DNA from 4 places in the Sphingomonas sp. HMP9 genome. Region 2 is predicted to be linked to each of the others. Evidence: predicted binding sites of a transcription regulator. Region 2 holds the regulator's gene; each other region holds the start of a gene.
What was found. The regulator LexA, encoded in region 2, represses DNA repair genes until DNA is damaged. The targets are predictions, from matches to a motif close to GTTCCNCNCTTGTTCT.
Positions count from the first base shown of each region.

Region 1: a site for LexA is predicted at 2,629-2,644, ahead of HMP09_RS12040 (LexA family protein). Genes of this name have one in related genera too.
Region 3: a site for LexA is predicted at 2,266-2,281, ahead of rmuC (DNA recombination protein RmuC). Genes of this name have one in related genera too.
Region 4: a site for LexA is predicted at 2,049-2,064, ahead of HMP09_RS06255 (toprim domain-containing protein). Genes of this name have one in related genera too.

Region 1 is NZ_AP022673.1:2,693,555-2,697,804, forward strand. Features, by position in the region: gene HMP09_RS12030 (hypothetical protein) at 1-1,047, opposite strand, end outside; gene HMP09_RS12035 (Y-family DNA polymerase) at 1,315-2,169, opposite strand; gene HMP09_RS12040 (LexA family protein) at 2,166-2,591, opposite strand; tRNA gene HMP09_RS12045 (tRNA-Thr) at 3,081-3,156, opposite strand; gene HMP09_RS12050 (PAS domain-containing protein) at 3,291-4,250, shown strand, end outside.
Region 2 is NZ_AP022673.1:1,133,448-1,137,697, forward strand. Features, by position in the region: gene HMP09_RS04880 (TonB family protein) at 1-341, opposite strand, end outside; gene HMP09_RS04885 (molybdopterin molybdotransferase MoeA) at 766-1,947, shown strand; gene lexA (transcriptional repressor LexA) at 2,016-2,687, shown strand; gene HMP09_RS04895 (ComEC/Rec2 family competence protein) at 2,678-4,250, opposite strand, start outside.
Region 3 is NZ_AP022673.1:160,029-164,278, reverse strand. Features, by position in the region: gene rplI (50S ribosomal protein L9) at 1-243, shown strand, start outside; gene rmuC (DNA recombination protein RmuC) at 589-2,031, opposite strand; gene def (peptide deformylase) at 2,576-3,100, opposite strand; gene recR (recombination mediator RecR) at 3,159-3,755, opposite strand; gene fmt (methionyl-tRNA formyltransferase) at 3,809-4,250, shown strand, end outside.
Region 4 is NZ_AP022673.1:1,416,009-1,420,258, forward strand. Features, by position in the region: one part of gene HMP09_RS06250 (IS3 family transposase) at 1-292, shown strand, start outside; gene HMP09_RS06255 (toprim domain-containing protein) at 720-2,030, opposite strand; gene HMP09_RS06260 (hypothetical protein) at 2,192-2,641, opposite strand; gene HMP09_RS06265 (hypothetical protein) at 3,222-3,368, shown strand; gene HMP09_RS06270 (hypothetical protein) at 4,020-4,250, opposite strand, start outside.

The sequences.
Region 1 (4,250 bases), 1.6 Mb from region 2:
CAAATGCGGGCGCTGCGCCACGACGGATGGACCAAGCCGCGGCGGGCGCAATTTTTGCGGGTGCTGGGGATGACGTGCAACGTCAGGGCGGCGGCGGCGAGTGTCGGGCTGGTACCGAGCGGTGCGTATGCGCTGCGGCTGCGCGACCCGGTGTTTGCCGCATCCTGGGCGGCGGCGCTGGCGAGTGGCTATGATCGGCTCGAGGAGGCGCTGTTGGCGGCGGCGATCGCCGGGCTGAACGGCGACTGGGGGGATGAACCCCGTGAGGTCCAGCGCCTGCAGCCGCGCCTCCGCCTCGCGGAAGCGCTTCTCCACTTCCGCCTCGATGTCGGCCCGCCACGCGCGCTGGCGTCTGTCGCGCTCGCGCTCCGCCCGCAGAAGCGTTCTCCTGAGCCGTACTGCCCCCGCGGCCATCAGATCGCGCATCCTGGAAAGCCCCGCCGCGTGATCGGCGTTGATCGCGGACACCTCGGCGACCTGGCCGTCGAGCGAAGCCAGCAGATCCTCCGCCTTCGCCTTGGCGCTGCCGATGCCCGACGAGGCCAGCTTCGACGCCGGAAGCGCGGCGGCGACGTGACCGGCGGCGAGAAGGGTCCCCCCGAGCTTCAGGAATGCGGCGAAGTCCTCCGCTGGACGATGGACCTGATGGCCGGCGGAGAGCTCGAGCACGACGAACCCGGCATATGCCGCTGCCGCATCGCTTGCCCGCCCGGCCGCATGAAGACCCAGGACGAGCTGTCCCTCGGTCGATCCGCTCGGAGGCGGCGCGACGGTGGTCCTGCGGAACGAGTCCGCGGTGAGCCGTCCGAAACCGTCCGGGTCATCGAGCTTTGCACGTAACATGTCGAAGGCCGTGGCAAGCTGCCGACCGGTGATAGCTTGCTGCCTCGCCGGTATCTGCATCTCCCCGTGTTCGCTCGCGAGCATGTCGAGGAACGGCTTCCATGCGCCCTGCTCGCGATCGAGGTGATCGGACATAGTCCGTCGCGCGGCCCTCTCGATCGAGGGCAGCGTCCTGTAGCTGATGACATAGGCCACGGCGCTCATCGAGCGGTGGATCCGCGTTCGCTAGCGCCTCTTGTTCGGCCGCCCGCGCGCGTTCCGCCGTCGCAGCGATTGACCGGTTCGCGAGCATCGGCGCGAAGCATGTGACGTGGCCGCCAGATCGTCATGTCGTTCGAGCTTTCTTCGATCACCGGTTTCGCCATGGGATACGATGCCCTTCATCGGGTTCCAAGTGAAGGGCATGCAGTTCGGGTGCGGCGTCGAGGCGCCGTTCCCCTGCCTTCCGCGCGCTCCCGCCGTCGCCTTCCTTCACTGGGACCGGCACCGTCCTGTTCTCGCGGGAAACCGACACTTTCGGGGCCGGGTTGGATCAATCGGAGCCGCCGTTTGAAACCGGAGTGCCGTCGGTCCGCTAACCGCCATACCCTTCCGCCGGGGCGCAACGGACTCGACAGCGTCCGACGGCACGCCGCGCAGTTCGGCGACCAGCCGCTCGAGCACAACCGTGCCGACGGCGCGCGCCTGTTTCATCGGCATGTCGCGCAGCGCGCCGGCCGTGTGGACGCCGAGCCCGGTCAGCTTTCTCGCGGTGGCGCCGCCAACGCCCCAGACGTCTGCGACAGCGAAGCCGTCCATGACCTGTCGGCGAACGGCTTCATCGCGCAGATCCGCGACACCCTCGAATCGGACGTCCTTCTTGGCCGCGGCGTTCGCCAGCTTTGCCAATGTCTTTGTTTCGGCGATGCCGACGCAGGTCGGTATCGTCGTCCACAGACGAACCTGCTCCCGCATCGCATGCGCGTGGTCGACAAGGTCCCTGCCCTCGAAGCCTGCGAGATCCAGGAAGGTCTCGTCGATCGAATATATCTCGAAGTCGCGCGCGAAGGGTTCACAGGCGGCGATTACGCGCCGCTGCATGTCACCATACAAAGTGTAGTTCGAGGAGAGGACGCGGATACCGTGCCGGCGGACCACATCGCGCAGGTGGTGGATCGGATCGCCCATCTTGATGCCAAGCGCCTTGGCTTCGGCCGAGCGGGCGATAGCACACCCGTCATTGTTCGACAGCACAATGACGGGCACGCCGACGAGGCTGGCATCGAACGCCCGTTCACAGCTGACGTAATAGTTGTTGCAGTCGATCAGCGCGATGGGCGCGGTCATGGCACCTTGCGCGCCACGCCGACGACGACGCCCCAGATCTCGACATATTCGTCGACGAGGATGTGAGGGAAGCCCTCGGCTTCGGGCACGAGCCAGTGGCGCCCATTTATATGCCGAAGCCGTTTCAGCGTCCGCTCGCCGTGCACCAGCGCTACGACGATTGCCCCGGCCTTGGGTCGCTTGGCACGGTTCACGACGATCAGATCACCGTCGTTGATCCCGGCGCCAGCCATTGATCGCCCTTCGACCCGCATGATGTAGCTGGCGGCAGGGTGCTCCACGAGCCAGGCGCCGAGATCGATCGGCTCCTCCATGTCGTCCTGCGCCGGTGACGGAAACCCGGCCGGCGTGTGACACAGGAAGAACGGGACCTCGCGCGGCAACAATGCGAACGGTATTTCGTGGAGCCTCAAGCTGCTCATGGGACGATTCCTTCTCCGGCAAGCCCTTTAGACCGCAAGAACATAAAGTGAACAATGATTCTTGTGGCGAGGCGGTCACGGGGTTAGGGCGCGGCCCGAAGCGAGCGATCGCAGTGGCAATTGATAGACGCGGCGCCAGCTGCGCAGGAGAGCAAGCGTGGTTACGGACGAGGATCGGCGTTACTATGAGCGTCGCGCGGAGATGGAACTCGAGATGGCCGCCGGGACAGACGATCCTAATGCGTGCGCGAGCCACTACACATTGGCAAATCTATATCTGGCGCTCGTATTCGACGATGACGCGCAGGTAGCATCCTAGGGAATCACAGGGCTTTGGTCGCGTGAACCACAGATGCCGTGACCGAAGCAGCTGCCGACCGCGGTACCGGAAAGCGGGCTTGCGATACCACCGCGATACCAAAACTCAGAATTACCGAAGCTTCAGGCAAGAGAGCGCCTGAAAAAGCCATGCATTTCAACGATTTAAGGTGGTGCCGCTTACAGGACTCGAACCTGTGACCCCCGCATTACGAATGCGATGCTCTACCAGCTGAGCTAAAGCGGCCCGACGACGGATGTATCCGGTCGAGGGGGCGGCAACTACCAGCGGTTTTGCGGGCTGACAAGCGGTTTGCGAGTTTACCCGGTGTTTACCAAGCGCGGTGCAGAAGTAGGGCGACGATACGGGGATCTTTGGGCATGACGACGGCGCGCAGCGTAGACGACGGACGCGCATCGGGCGCGGAGACGGTGGCGCTCGCGGCGGCTGCGGCACGGACCAGGGCCGACGCCGGCATGCGCGATTCGACCGATGCGGGCGTCAACGACGTGATGTTCGATCTCGGCGGCGACGAGCGGCGGATGCACGTGCGTGCCTATAATCACTGGGTGTCGCTGCTGAAGGATCGCCCCTACCCGTCGATCGCCGATCTCGAGCCCGAGACGATCACCGATTTCGGCCCGCACAGCGTGCTGCTCGATTTCAGTCACGGCATGGGCGACCCCAGGATCGCGTATCTGGGGCGTGCGCTGCGCGAGGAATGTGGGCTGGAAGGGCCGATCGCGACGATCGCCGACGTGCCGAGCCGGTCGCTGCTGTCGCGGCTGACCGATCACTATCTCCAGATCATCGCCAATCGCGCGCCGATCGGCTTCGAGGCGGAATTCGTCAGCAGCCGGGGGCGGACGACGCTGTACCGCGGGATCCTCATGCCGTTCGCGTCGGGCCCCTTTGCGTCGGGTGGGGTGACGATCGACTTCATCTACGGCGTGATCAACTGGAAGGAACTCGCGGACGCCGACCTTCAGGCGACTCTGTCGGCCGAGTTGGATGCCGCTGTCCAAGCGACTCCGTTTGGCGCAGGCGCGACCGCGCAGGTGTGGGCCGATGGGCCGAGCGGGGGCTTCGATGTCATGCCTGCCGAGCCGTCACCCGCAGCCTCGCAGGCGCCCGTGCTGGGCGATCCTTTGCCCGCCGACTATATGCTCGTCGGGCCGCTCGGCGAGCACATCGCAATCGCGCGTGAGAGTGCCGCGCAACTCCGTGCGGCCGAAGCGCGCAGTCGTGCGGCGCTCCACCGGGCGCTCGGGCACGCGCACGACCTTGCGGTATCGGCCGAGCACGATGCCGACGAGTTCGCAGCGATACTCTCCGCGGCC
Region 2 (4,250 bases):
TGCGCGCCCAACCCGGCCTTCTCCGCAACCACGACCGGCGGCGGCACCATCACCGGCACCACCGGCGGCGGCGCCACGACCTCGGTCGCCTTCGACTTCAGATTGGGCGGCGACGCGGCGCCCTGAGGCTTGCGACTGGGCGACGGGCGTGGCCTGACCTTCTCGACCGGCGGCGGAGGCGGTGGCGGCGCCACGCCGAACACCTTCAGCGCGTCGGTAACGGCAGCCGGCATCGGCACGACCAGCCCATTGAGCAGTGCATAGCCAAGCACCCCCGGCAGCAGGACGGCCCCAACCGCCGCGCCGATCCTGTCTCTCGTCCGTGGCTGGGTAACCGTCATCCTATTGATCTGGTGTCTCATTGCGCGCCAGAAAAGCCCCTTGCCGCATGAACGGAAGCTGGCCGGCGGCGCCACAAACCCCACCCCGGCGAAGGCCGGGGCCCAGTTGGCACGGCTCAGCTAATAACGAGCGACGTCCGCCCAACCGTGTTTCCCCGCGAAGGCGGGAACCCAGCCTGGGCTGCCGCCTTCGCGGGAGCACAAGGCGGCTGTAGCCAACGTCCGATACACCGGATCGCCGCTCCCCCCCGGCGCCACAACACCTGTCCTACACGCCAAACCGATGGCACAGCACGGAACATACCGCGGCACCCCGCGCTTCCCCTCACGAGACGACCCCAAAGCGCGAACCGCCAAACCGCTCCCAGCGTCTATACTTTCTATACTTCACTTTTCAGAACCGCCTAAAAACAGAGCCTTAAGCATGACCCTAGTCCCCGTCGCCGAAGCCCAGACCCGCCTCTTCGCCATGGCCCCTCGCGTGGGCAGCGAGACTGTGTCGCTGCGCGAAGCCGCCGGCCGGTGGGCCGCCGAGGACATTCTCGCTCGCCGCACGCAGCCGGCGGCCGACCTCTCGGCGATGGACGGCTACGCGATCCGGTTCGCCGACCTTCCCGGCCCCTGGACCGTCATCGGCGAAAGCGCCGCCGGCCGTCCCTTCACCGGCAAGGTCGCTCCCGGCGAAGCCACCCGCATCTTCACCGGCGCGGCAATGCCCGAAGGTGCCGACACCGTGATGGTCCAGGAAGAGGCCGAACGTGATGGCGCGACCCTGATCCTGGCCGGCGAAGGCCCGCCGACGTTCGGCCGCAACACCCGCCGCAAAGGGCTCGACTTCTCGACCGGCACTAGGCTGATCGCCGCCGGCGACCGCCTAAGCCCCGCCCGCATCGCCGTCGTCGCGACCGGCGGGCACGGCAGCCTGACCGTCAACCGCCGCGTCCGCGTCGCCGTCGCCGCCACGGGCGACGAACTCGTCCCCCCCGGCACGACCACCGACGGCGTCGCACTTCCCGAATCGAACGGCGTCATGCTCGCCGCGATGCTCGCCGACATGCCCGTCGACGTTATCGATCTCGGCATCCTCCCCGACAATCTAGAGATCCTGCGCGAGGCCTTCGCGAGCGTTCAAGCCGACCTGCTCGTTACCACCGGCGGCGCCTCGGTCGGCGATCACGACCTTGTCCGCCCGGCGATCGAAGCCGCCGGCGGCCGAATCGATTTCTGGCGGATCGCCCTGCGCCCCGGCAAGCCGATGATGGCGGGGCGGATCGGCGAGATGATGGTGCTCGGCCTGCCCGGCAACCCGGTCTCCGCGTTCGTCACCGCCGCGCTGTTCGTGAAGCCCGTCGTCGCGCACATGGCCGGCGCGCGCGATCCGCTCCCTCAGTCGACCCACGCGCTGCTCGGCGAAGACCTGCCCGCCAACAATGCGCGCACCGACTATCTCCGCGCCGAGCTCCGCGACGGCAAGGCCTATGCCTCGACCATCCAGGACAGCTCGATGCTGCTCACGCTCGCGCGCTCGACCTGCCTGATCGTCCGCGCCGGCAACGCCCCGGCGGCCAGCGCAGGCGAATCGGCGGAAATCCTCGTGATTGCGTGATACGGGCGCTTGACGGCGTTAATTATGTTCCATAGAAGTTCCCAGTCTGTTCCGGACGGAGAACCGCCATGCTCACGCGCAAGCAGCACGAACTCGTCTGCTTCATCAACGATCGCCTCAACGAAACCGGCGTCTCGCCGTCGTTCGAGGAGATGAAGGACGCGCTCGACCTGAAATCGAAGTCGGGCGTCCACCGTCTGATCAGCGCGCTCGAGGAGCGCAACTTCATTCGCCGCCTGCCCAACCGCGCACGCGCGCTCGAAGTGTTGCGCATGCCGGAGCGTGCCGAGAAGAAGGTGCCGTCAAAGGCGTCGAACGTAAAGCCCGCGCCGGTCGCCGCACCGCAGCCCGCGAACGACGTCGTCGAAATCCCTCTTCACGGGCGCATCGCCGCCGGCGTCCCGATCGAGGCGTTCGAGGGCAGCACGATGCTGGCCGTTCCCGCGGCCCTGCTCGGCACCGGCGAACATTACGCGCTCGAAGTCTCCGGTGATTCGATGGTCGAGGCCGGCATCCTCGACGGCGACTATGCGCTGATCCGCCGCACCGAGACCGCCCGCGACGGCGAGATCGTCGTCGCCTTGATCGAAGAGAGCGAAGCCACGCTCAAATACTTCCGCCGCGAAGGCGCCATGGTCCGCCTCGACCCTGCCAACCGTGCCTATGATCCTCAGCGCTACGCCCCCGCGCAGGTCCGCGTGCAGGGCAAGCTCTCTGGAATCCTCCGCCGCTACGACTGAAGTGCTGGGACATGGCGCGGCCTGAACGCATGCACGGTGCGTTCGAGCAATGGCGGATGTCGCCAAGGGTGACGGTCGCCGGCATTCAGGATCGTCACGACCGTCCCCGTCCCCAAGTTCAACGCAACGCCGCCCGTCCGCCGAAGCACGCGGCGATCCAGTTTCAACCACCGTGGCACGCAGCGTTTCGGCAGACCACGTTCGCTGACGACGATATCGGCGCTGCGACACGCGGCGATGAACGCGGCGATCGGCACCATGTAAGCGCTTCGCGTCGCCAGGATCCGCCACGTCCGTCCCCGCGCCACGATATCGGTGACGCACAGATCGCGGCTGCACCGCGCATCGGGTTGGTCCGCGAGCAGCAGCGGTTCCCCATCCACCCCGCCATTCTCGGCCAGCATGTCGCGCGTATAATCCCCCGCCCGGTCGCGCAGCATCGCCAGCCCCGCCGCCGTCCGAACCGCGACATGGCGCCCGTCGCCCGTCACGAGAACGTCCGGTGGCGGCGTCATGAGCGCCCAGATCGCACCAGCAGCCAACGGCATCAGCCCGAGCCGTCGCCACCGCGTCCGCCACAGCGCGATCCAGATGCCGCCGACGATCATCAGCGCAAACGCCGCCGTCGGCATCGCGGGCAAGGACCGCACCGAGCCCGGCGCGCTGGCAACTCCATGCGCCAGCCACAGCAGCGCATCGAGCGATCGCTGCACCAGCCACCAGATCGGCGCACCAACGCCGGCTGCATCGAGCAGCAACGCCAGCGCCTCCAGCGGCATCACGACGAACGTCGTCAGAGGAATCGCAATGATGTTGGCGAACGCGCCATACAATCCAGCCTTGTGGAAATGATACACCGCGATCGGCATCAGCGCGACTTCGACCAGCAGCCCCGTCAGCAGCAGCGACGCGACACCGCGCGCGACCTTGCGCCAGCGTCCTTCGTCGTGAGGACCGAAGAACGCCCGGATTGCGGGATGTTCGTGCAGCGCCATGATCGCGGTGATCGCGGCAAACGAGAGCTGGAAGCTCGGCCCCGCCGCCGATTCGGGCAGGACCAGCATGACGCACGCCGCCCCCGCCGCGACGAGCCGCAAGGTCATCGCCTCGCGACCTATAGCCAATGCCGCCAGCACGAGCAGCGCGGCCACGCACGACCGAATCGTCGGAACCTGGCTGCCGGTCAGCAGCGTATAACCGATCGCCGCCGCCGCACCCGCTACGGCCGCGATCAATGGCAGGCGCGCATGCAGCGCCAGCCACGGACTGAGCGCCAGCAGACGCAACACGATCAACATCGTCGCCGCGACCGCTGCTGTGATGTGCAGGCCGCTGACCGACAGCAGATGCGCGAGCCCCGCGCGACGCATGGCCTCCGAATCCTCTTCGCTGATCGCCCCGACATCGCCGGTCGCGAGCGCCGCGGCGATACCGCCCGCACTGCCGTCCAGTCGCGATACGATATGGTGCGACAGCGCGACGCGGATACCCGCCCCCGATCCGTTCGGCGTCGTCACGACCACCGGTGCGAAGCCGCGCCCCGTTGCGCCGATCCCGCCAAAC
Region 3 (4,250 bases), 970 kb from region 2:
ATCAAGGCGATCGGCGTGTACACCGTCAAGGTTGCACTCCACCCCGAAGTGTCGGTGTCCGTCAAGGTCAACGTCGCACGCTCGCCTGAAGAGGCCGAGATGCAGGCTTCGGGCGTCGACGTTATGTCGTCGATGTTCGAGCGCGACGAGGCTGGCTTCGTCGAGGATTACGATCCGAACGCAGAGCCCGGCGCGACCGCCGAAGCGCCGCAGCGCGACGACGAGGAAGAGGCGCAGGGTTAATCCCTTCGCCTTTCCTTCTCGGGACAAGAAAAAGGGCCGCTTGGAGAGATCCGGGCGGCCCTTTTTCTTTGCGTGTTCGGGACGGGGTTCAGGGGCAGGTTACGTACGCGCCGACCAACGCCGCGAACGGGATCAGGGCGCAGACGATGGGGAGTATGTGCTTCATGACCGGGCGACTCTTTGAGGATGTTGCCGGGTTAATGCGCCGTTCGGGGAAAGGTTGCCGAGAGGTGAACGATTTTTATACCGATCGGTTTTTCAGCCTGTTCCCCCGCGAAGGCGGGGGTCCAGGGTAACAGAACGCAGCGCTGCTTGGTCCTAGGCTCCCGCCTTCGCGGGAGAACATCAAGTCGTGGCGTCCTCCGGCTTCTCGATCAGCGCGGGGCCCTCGCCTAGCGCCAGCGCGTCGACCGAGGACACGTCTTCCAAGTCGCGCGCACCGGTCTCGATGTTGAGATCGCGGAACTTGCGGCCGGTTACCATCAGGCGGCCGTTGAACGAGTTGGTGAAGCCGTTGAAATTCTTCACCGCGCTGTTGAGGCCAACGCCGACCTTACGCAGATCGTCCGCCACCTTCGCCAGGCGATCGTGCATTTCCTTGCCGAGTTCGCCGATCTTGCGCGCTTCGTTGGCGAGCTTTTCCTGGCGCCAGACCGCAGCGACGGTGCGGGCGATCGCGATCAGGTTGGTTGGAGTCGCGAGCAACACCCTCTTTTCGAACGCGAAATCCCAGAGCGTCGGGTCGTGTTCGAGCGCGGCGGACAGGAAATGCTCACCAGGGACGAACATGATGACATAGTCAGGGGTGTCGGCGAACTGGCTCCAATAGGCCTTGTTGCCGAGGCCGTTGACGTGCGCGCGCATCGAGGCCGCGTGCGCCGCGAGGCCGATCAGTCGCTCGGCATCGTCGACTGCGCCGAACGCGTCTTGATAGGCGTTGAGCGACACCTTCGCGTCGATGACCAGCGCGCGGCCGCCGGGGACGCGGATGATCGCGTCGGGGCGGAGTCTCGCGCCGTCGTCGCCGACCGCGACGGAGACTTCGGTCTGGAAGTCGGTGTGTTCGCTGAGACCGCAGGTTTCGAGGACGTTCTTGAGCTGCTGCTCGCCCCAGCGGCCGCGGGATTTCGGGGCGTTGCGGAGCGAATTGACGAGCTTGGCAGCTTCGGTGGAGACCTTTTCCTGGCCGAGGCGCATCTGTTCGATCTGGCCCTTGAGATCGCCGAACGCGTCGCGGCGCTCGGCCTCGACCTTGGCGACACCCTCTTCGTAGCGTTGCAGGCGATCGCTGACGGGTTGCAGCATCGACTTGAGGTTCAGTCCGGCGGACTCCTCCGACTGGCGGAAGCGCGCGTCGGCGCGGTCGAGGAACGTCTTCTGCGCGTCGCTCAGCAACTTGTTGGCGACGTCGCCGAACTGCGCGGCCATCAGGTCCTTGGTTTCCCGAAGGCGTGCTTCAAAAGCCTCCCCTTGCGCCTTCAAAGTTGCATTCTCCGTCCGAGCGGCATCACGATCAGTGCGGATTGTATCGAGGTCTAACCGCAGCCGGTCGGTATCTGCTGCCCGCTCGGCGTTCTGTGCGCGGAGGGTGGCGAGGTCCTGCATCGCCGCGTTGCGTTCGCGTTCGACGGCGTCGCGCGCGGTGCGGATGATCTCGGCGTCGGCGGCTTTGGTTTGGGCGACCGCGAGGTCGGCGGCGAGCGACTGGGCTTTGCGCGAGGCTAGCAGCCAGCCGAGGAGCAGGCCGGCGGCGAGCGCGAGGACGGCGACGATGGCGAACTCAGCCACGGAAAACCGCCGTTTTTGGAGTGAAGTATAGAAAGTGCAGACGCTGGCGCAGCATGGTCTTGGGGGGAGAGGCGCGCTTGAGCGAGCGGTTTTGGGAGGGGGATGGAGACGTCATGGGTGGAACATACGTCGAACGGTTGATGTAGGACAATCGGAATATTGTTCTCCCGCGCAGGCGGGAGTCCAGGGTTACGGGCCGTGGCGTTCGTGGTCCTGGGCCCCCGCCTTCGCGGGGGAACTGGAGGAGAGCGCCGTCACAGGCAGCCTCACCGGGCAACCACTCCCACCCCGGCGGAGGCCGGGGCCCAATTGGTGAGGTGGTCGTAATGACGGGCTGCGCGCGGTTAGCGGCGTTTCCCAATTGGGCCCCGGCCTTCGCCGGGGTGGTGTGTGTTGTGGTGTCGCACCACCCCGGCGGAGGCCGGGGTCCAGATGGCTAGGTCATCGTAACGATCGACTGCGCGCAGTTAGCGGCGTCCCCCAACTGGGCCCCGGCCTTCGCCGGGAAGGCGGAGTGTGGTGGGGAGCGATAGCCCCCGGCCCCTCACCCCAGCTTGCGCATTTTCGCCAGCTTCTTCATCACCATGTCGCGCTTCAGGCGGCTGATGTGGTCGATGAACAACACGCCGTCGAGATGGTCGATCTCGTGCTGCATGCAGGTCGAGAGCAGACCGTCGAAATCCTCCTCGTGGGCCGCGCCGGTTTCGTCGAGCCACTTCACGCGGCAGCGCGCCGGGCGTGCCACCTCGGCATATTGCTCGGGGATCGAGAGGCAGCCCTCATTGTAGGTCGACATCTCGTCGCTGACTGACAGGATCTCGGCGTTGATATACGCCTTGGGTGCCTTGATCGGCTTGTCCTCCTCGTCCTTCTCTTCCTGAAGGTCGATGACGAGGACGCGCTTCTGCACGCCGACCTGAGTCGCCGCCAGGCCGATGCCGTTGAAGTCATACATCGTCTCGATCATGTCGGCGACGAGCGTGCGGGTGGAATCATCGACAGTCTCCACCGGCTCGGCGACGAGGCGCAGGCGGGGATCGGGGACTTCGAGAACGGTCATTACGGTCATACCGCGCAGCTAGGTTCCGCGCGGGGGGCCGTCAAGCACTTGGCGCAAGCCGTGACGATCAGGCCATCGGGCGGCGCGCGCGCAACGCCTGTGCCAGCGTCCCTTCGTCGAGATAGTCGAGTTCGCCGCCGACCGGCAGGCCGTGTGCCAGCTGCGTGACGCGGACCGGGAAGCGTTCGATGCGCTCGGCGATGTAGTGCGCGGTGGTCTGGCCCTCCAGCGTGGCGTTCATCGCGAGGACGACTTCGTCGATGCCGCCGACTTCGATGCGGCGGACGAGGCTGTCGATGCTGAGATCCTCGGGGCGGATGCCTTCGAGCGCGGACAGCCGGCCGCCCAGCACATGGAAGCGGCCGGGGAACAGCCGCGAGCGATCGAGCGCCCAGAGATCGGCAACCTCCTCGACCACGCACAGCGATCGCTGGTCGCGGCGCAGGTCGGCGCAGATCGCGCAGGGGTTGGTGGTATCGACGTTGCCGCAGGTGGTGCAGTTCTCCAGCCGCTCGTCGACCGCGGTCAGCGCCTCGCGCAACGGCCCCAGCGCCGCATCGCGCTTCTTGAGCAGATGCAGCACGGCACGGCGTGCGGACCGGGGGCCAAGGCCGGGGAGCCGGGCCAGCGCCTGCGTCAGCGCCTCGATCTCGGGGGATGCCATCTGGAACAGATAGGGGGTTGCGCGGTTCCCCGCCAGCGTGTTCGAGAGGCGGCATGCGGATCATCTTCATGGGAACGCCGGACTTCGCAGTGCCGGTGCTGGAGGCCCTCGTCGCGGCGGGGCATGACGTCGTTGCGGCGTATTGCCAGCCGGCGCGACCGGGCGGGCGGCGCGGGCGCGAGCTGGTGCCGTCGCCGGTACAGGTTCGGGCGGAGTCGCTGGGGATCGAAGTCCGGACGCCGGTGTCGTTCAAGGCGTCGCTGCCCGAGGGGGTTGAGGCTCGGGAGGCGTTTGCGGCCTTGGGGGCGGATGTCGCGGTCGTCGCGGCGTATGGCCTGATCCTGCCGCGCGCGCTGCTAAATGCGCCGCGGTTCGCGTGCCTGAACGTGCACGGCTCGCTGTTGCCGCGGTGGCGCGGGGCGGCGCCGGTGCAGCGGGCTATCCTCGCGGGCGATTCGGAAACCGGCGTTGGCATCATGCAGATGGAGGCGGGGC
Region 4 (4,250 bases), 280 kb from region 2:
TCACTCGGACCGCGGCAGTCAATATTGTTCGGTGGATTACCAGGCCGAGCTGCGCCGCCACGGCATCCGTATCTCCATGTCGGGAAAGGGAAATTGCTACGATAATGCGATGGTCGAGACGTTCTTCAAGACGATCAAATCCGAGCTCGTCTGGCGCACCGTCTTCTATACCCGCGACGAAGCCGCACAGGCCATTGCCCGCTATATCGACGGCTTCTACAACCCCGTCCGGCGCCACTCCGCGCTCGACTACATCAGCCCCGCCCAGTTCGAACGAACTGCGTCACGCTGAGCAAATGCCTCTCCACTTTATCGGGGCAAGTCCACCGTGCTCCAGATGCTCAGGGCAATCTGGGTTACTGCGGCGAGGCACCAGTAGACCCGAGACGGCGCGTAGGTGACGCCGTCCTTGGTCGTGAGCAGGTCTGAGACGAACGCCCGAGCCTTACGGAACCGGCGGCAGGCCATCAGTTCAGGAGGGCTGCAGCCGGAGCGCCCGAGGGCGGGGTCACCGCGGGGAGCGTTGCCGACGTGACAGGCGCCGGAGCTTGGTGATCTGGTCGGTCAGATTACGGACGCGACAAAGCAGCTCCGCGCACTCATCGTGCGAGAGGGTGTTGGGCATTGGTGTTCCTGGAGCGTCTCGCTGGACGCTGTGGTGGTTGGGTTAGATGTCGAGGTTCGTGCGGGGCTGGAACCCGGTCGGGGGCGCGGCGCCTTCAGGCTCCACGGGGAACTCGCACTCTTCGAGCTGGCCGGTGTCGGTCTGGTACTTGAAGCACATGGAGTTGCCCCCTGGCCTTGGTGTCTCCTGCGATCAGGGCCTCGCGGGCGTCGTTGTAGCCGGGGACTTCGCCCCAGAACGCCTTACCGGGCGGGAGGAGCGCGGCGGCCCGTTTGACCCACTCGCGGCCCGTGTCGTCGGCGTCGAATACCAGCACGATCTTGTCGAACTGGTCGAGCCACTCGTACCATTCCTTGATAGTCTCCTCGGAGCCCTTCGCGCCGTTGGGGAGCGATACGGTCGCGTACTTGCCGCCAGTGACCTGGAAGTAGGCAGCGGCGTCGCCCTCCCCTTCCCAGATGACGATGGACCGGCGATCGGTGCCTTGGGTCCATTTGTGCATCAGGTACAGCGGGGCGACCTGGGAGCCCTTGGCGTTGAGGCCCACGAGCAGCTCGTCCGCTTCGCCCGACTTGATCGCCTCCTTGATGAGCTTCTGGTGCTCGCGGCTGAAGGTCTTCACCAGCGGGACCGTGCGGGACAGGTTGGGCGAGAGGTACGCGCCGCTGTCGAAGCGCTCCCAGGCGCGGGGCTTGGTCACCATCGGCTTGAGGACCGGCTGGAGCCATGCGGCCCTCTCGGCCATCGTGGCCAGGACGCCCAGCGCCTCGTCGGTCAGGACGATCACGGGAACGGTGCCGCGGTAGTCCTTGATGACGCCGCGCTCGAAGAGGGGCGAGACCGCGGTCAGGACGCAGTTGATGATGACCGAGCCGACGATCACCTGGGTCCGCGAGGTCCAGTTCAGGGCGACCTCCAGGTCCGCGGTGAGGTGCTCGTGGCGCGAGCGGTTCACTGACTCCTTGGCCTCACCCTCGGCCAGCCGGAGGAAGCGCTTGGCCGCCTTCGGGTCCTTCTCCTGGATCGCCAGGGCTTCGCACTCCACCTCGACCAGACGGCCCACGGAGGCAGCGAGGCTGGTGAGCGGCAGGTCCTTGGCGGCGCCCATGAACGTCTTGGACAGGGCGCCGTATGCGATCACGTCGGGATCGACTTCCTTGAGGGGCGCGAGGGCGGCGCTGGGGCGGCCCTTCTGCCCGCTGGCGGTGGCGACCCAGGCCTTGATGGCTTCGGCCACCAACGGGATAGCGCCCCGGATCATCTGCTGAACGTCAGCGCGGCGATCGAATCCTTCGCGCAGCGCCTTGGCGTTCTGGCCTTCGAGGTACTTCGAGTACCCGGCGAAAGCGCCTTCTTCCTCACGGGCCTGCTGGAGCGCGAGGGTGTCGAGGGTCTGGATGGTCATGGCTAATGTTCCTCGATTGTTGCACTTGTGTTCTGTCCGCATAACTAGACGGTCCCGTTCTGTGGATCAATAGGCTGTCGAACAGCGCCACCAAAAACGGGATGAGTTGAGTCCCCCTCTACCGGACCAAGTGCGCCCTTTTCAGCGCCTTGCGGGAGGGGTCAGCACAAATAGCGAATGTGCCACATTATCCGTGGGTTGGGACCGTCCACGTTCGCGGACAGTCCCCGATAGGCGCCATTGGTTCGAGCCCAAGTGCGTCCACCATCCACCTTGAAGATAAACGATTTCTCGGTGCCCGAGCATCGTTCTGCCGACATGTTCCGACACGGTCTTCCGACAAAATTGGATTTATCTCCGCTCGGCATAGGTAGCCGGTTGGTGGACTCATCCTTCTGGTACAGCTTGTCCGCGACCGTTGCGTCGACCTTGGACGCCATGCGCTTACCGAGCTGCGGCTGGCCGGCCTTCGCCTCGAACGCGACCGGCATGTCCATGAGGGGCTTGTTGTCCTTACGGGTCTTCGCCTTGTTTTTGGTGAAGCGCCCCTGCTCGCGGTACCGCTGGAAGAGCCAGGCGACGCTGCCCTCGGCGATACGCCCCTGCCCCAACTCGCCGGTCCGCCACTCGCGCAGCGCCTAGTTCAGCGCGGCGCCCCTCGCGTGTACCTCGCCAGGTCGCTGCCGAGCGCTGTCGAGATCACCGGGCACGCTTGGCCATGACGCACGGCAGACGTCAGCTTACCGTTCTTCGAATCCTTCGTCGGTCGCGCCCAGGCTGAGAGCTCGAAATAGTAGCGGGCCTTGTCGGCAATGAGCCTTATCGGCCGGACGTATGAGGACAGTCGCGCGAACGCCATCCGTCGAACTCGATCGCGCCATCCTCCGCAGCGGCGAACAGGCTCCGGACCGCAGCGTCCAAGGATAAGCGGGCGGCAATCGCCGCACCGCGAGGGCCGCACTTGCAGAAGCGAACGGTACCGCGGCGTTCCTATTCCACGCAACTGCGCTTTAGCCACGTCGGTGTAAGCGAGCGCCATCTCGCGGGCCATAGCTACCGGCCAGTCAGCCGGCCGCTTGAGTGCCGGGCCCATCAGTGGATGCTCCCGAAGGTTGTCGTTAGATAGGATGGCGGCCCGAAACCGGCACACGGCCGTCGCGCGTTCGAACTGTTGCACCAGAGGAGGGGATCATGACTGACGGCAAGCAAACCGCCCCGAGCACAGCTAACTTTAAGGATACCGCGAAAATGAGCGCCGACGCTGGCATCGCGGACGAAAGCGCTGCGTACGAGCAGGCGATCGAAGGTGACGACGACAAGGTTGCCGAGGGTCAATAGAAGTCGACAGACGACGGCGGCGGCACGAGCAAGACCGACTAAACGATGACCTGATGTCGCGGTGGGCGGAACAAACCCGGTGCCGCGACACTCCAGCGCTACTGGATTCCATACCAACGACGCGTCCAGATCGGACCGACACTGCCGCATATTAATCTGATCTACCGCAATAGGCGGTACAGCCACGGTCTCAGGGGGATGGAAATCGATGGATTGTCCGTGGATAGAACAGGCGACGTTGCGACGCCCCCCCGCCCTTCATCCAGCGGCAACCAGAGAGCGACCGGTGTTGTTCCGCAGGACCGCGGATGAAGCAACGGACAGGTTTAGATGCCGCCGTTGCTCTCCGAATCGAACCGCGAATGCCTGTGCCGTACCCATTTCAAGAGCTTCTCCGTCGACTATTATTGTCACAAAAAGTCTATGTTCGGCAAGCGGCACGACGTCTAGCCACGACCCGGTAACGAGGCCAATCGTCGATTGGAATGACTTCGGGCCTCGCTCTAAAAGTCAACGTTGGATGGCGGCGCTGCGTATCCCCACAACGGATCATGCAGCGCCGCACAAACACGCTATACGAAATAATCCAAAGCTTCCGCAGAGCAGGCGGTGTCCACTCTCACCAATAAAACTTTACTATTGGACCGACTTCTATCGTTCGACCGTCGACAACCACGGTAGATATCGAAGCGACGCGGCAATCACGAACGGCCAAAACCATGTTGCCGCTGCGTCGCCCAACGTATCTGGCCACTGCCACACGCCGTGGGCCGGACGGTCGATAACCTCGTTGCCGACTTCAAGGACTACCAAACTCACGAGCGGCAGGCGCGACGACAATGGCTTACGCAGCAGGATCGCCGTCAGCAGCCATAATAGTAA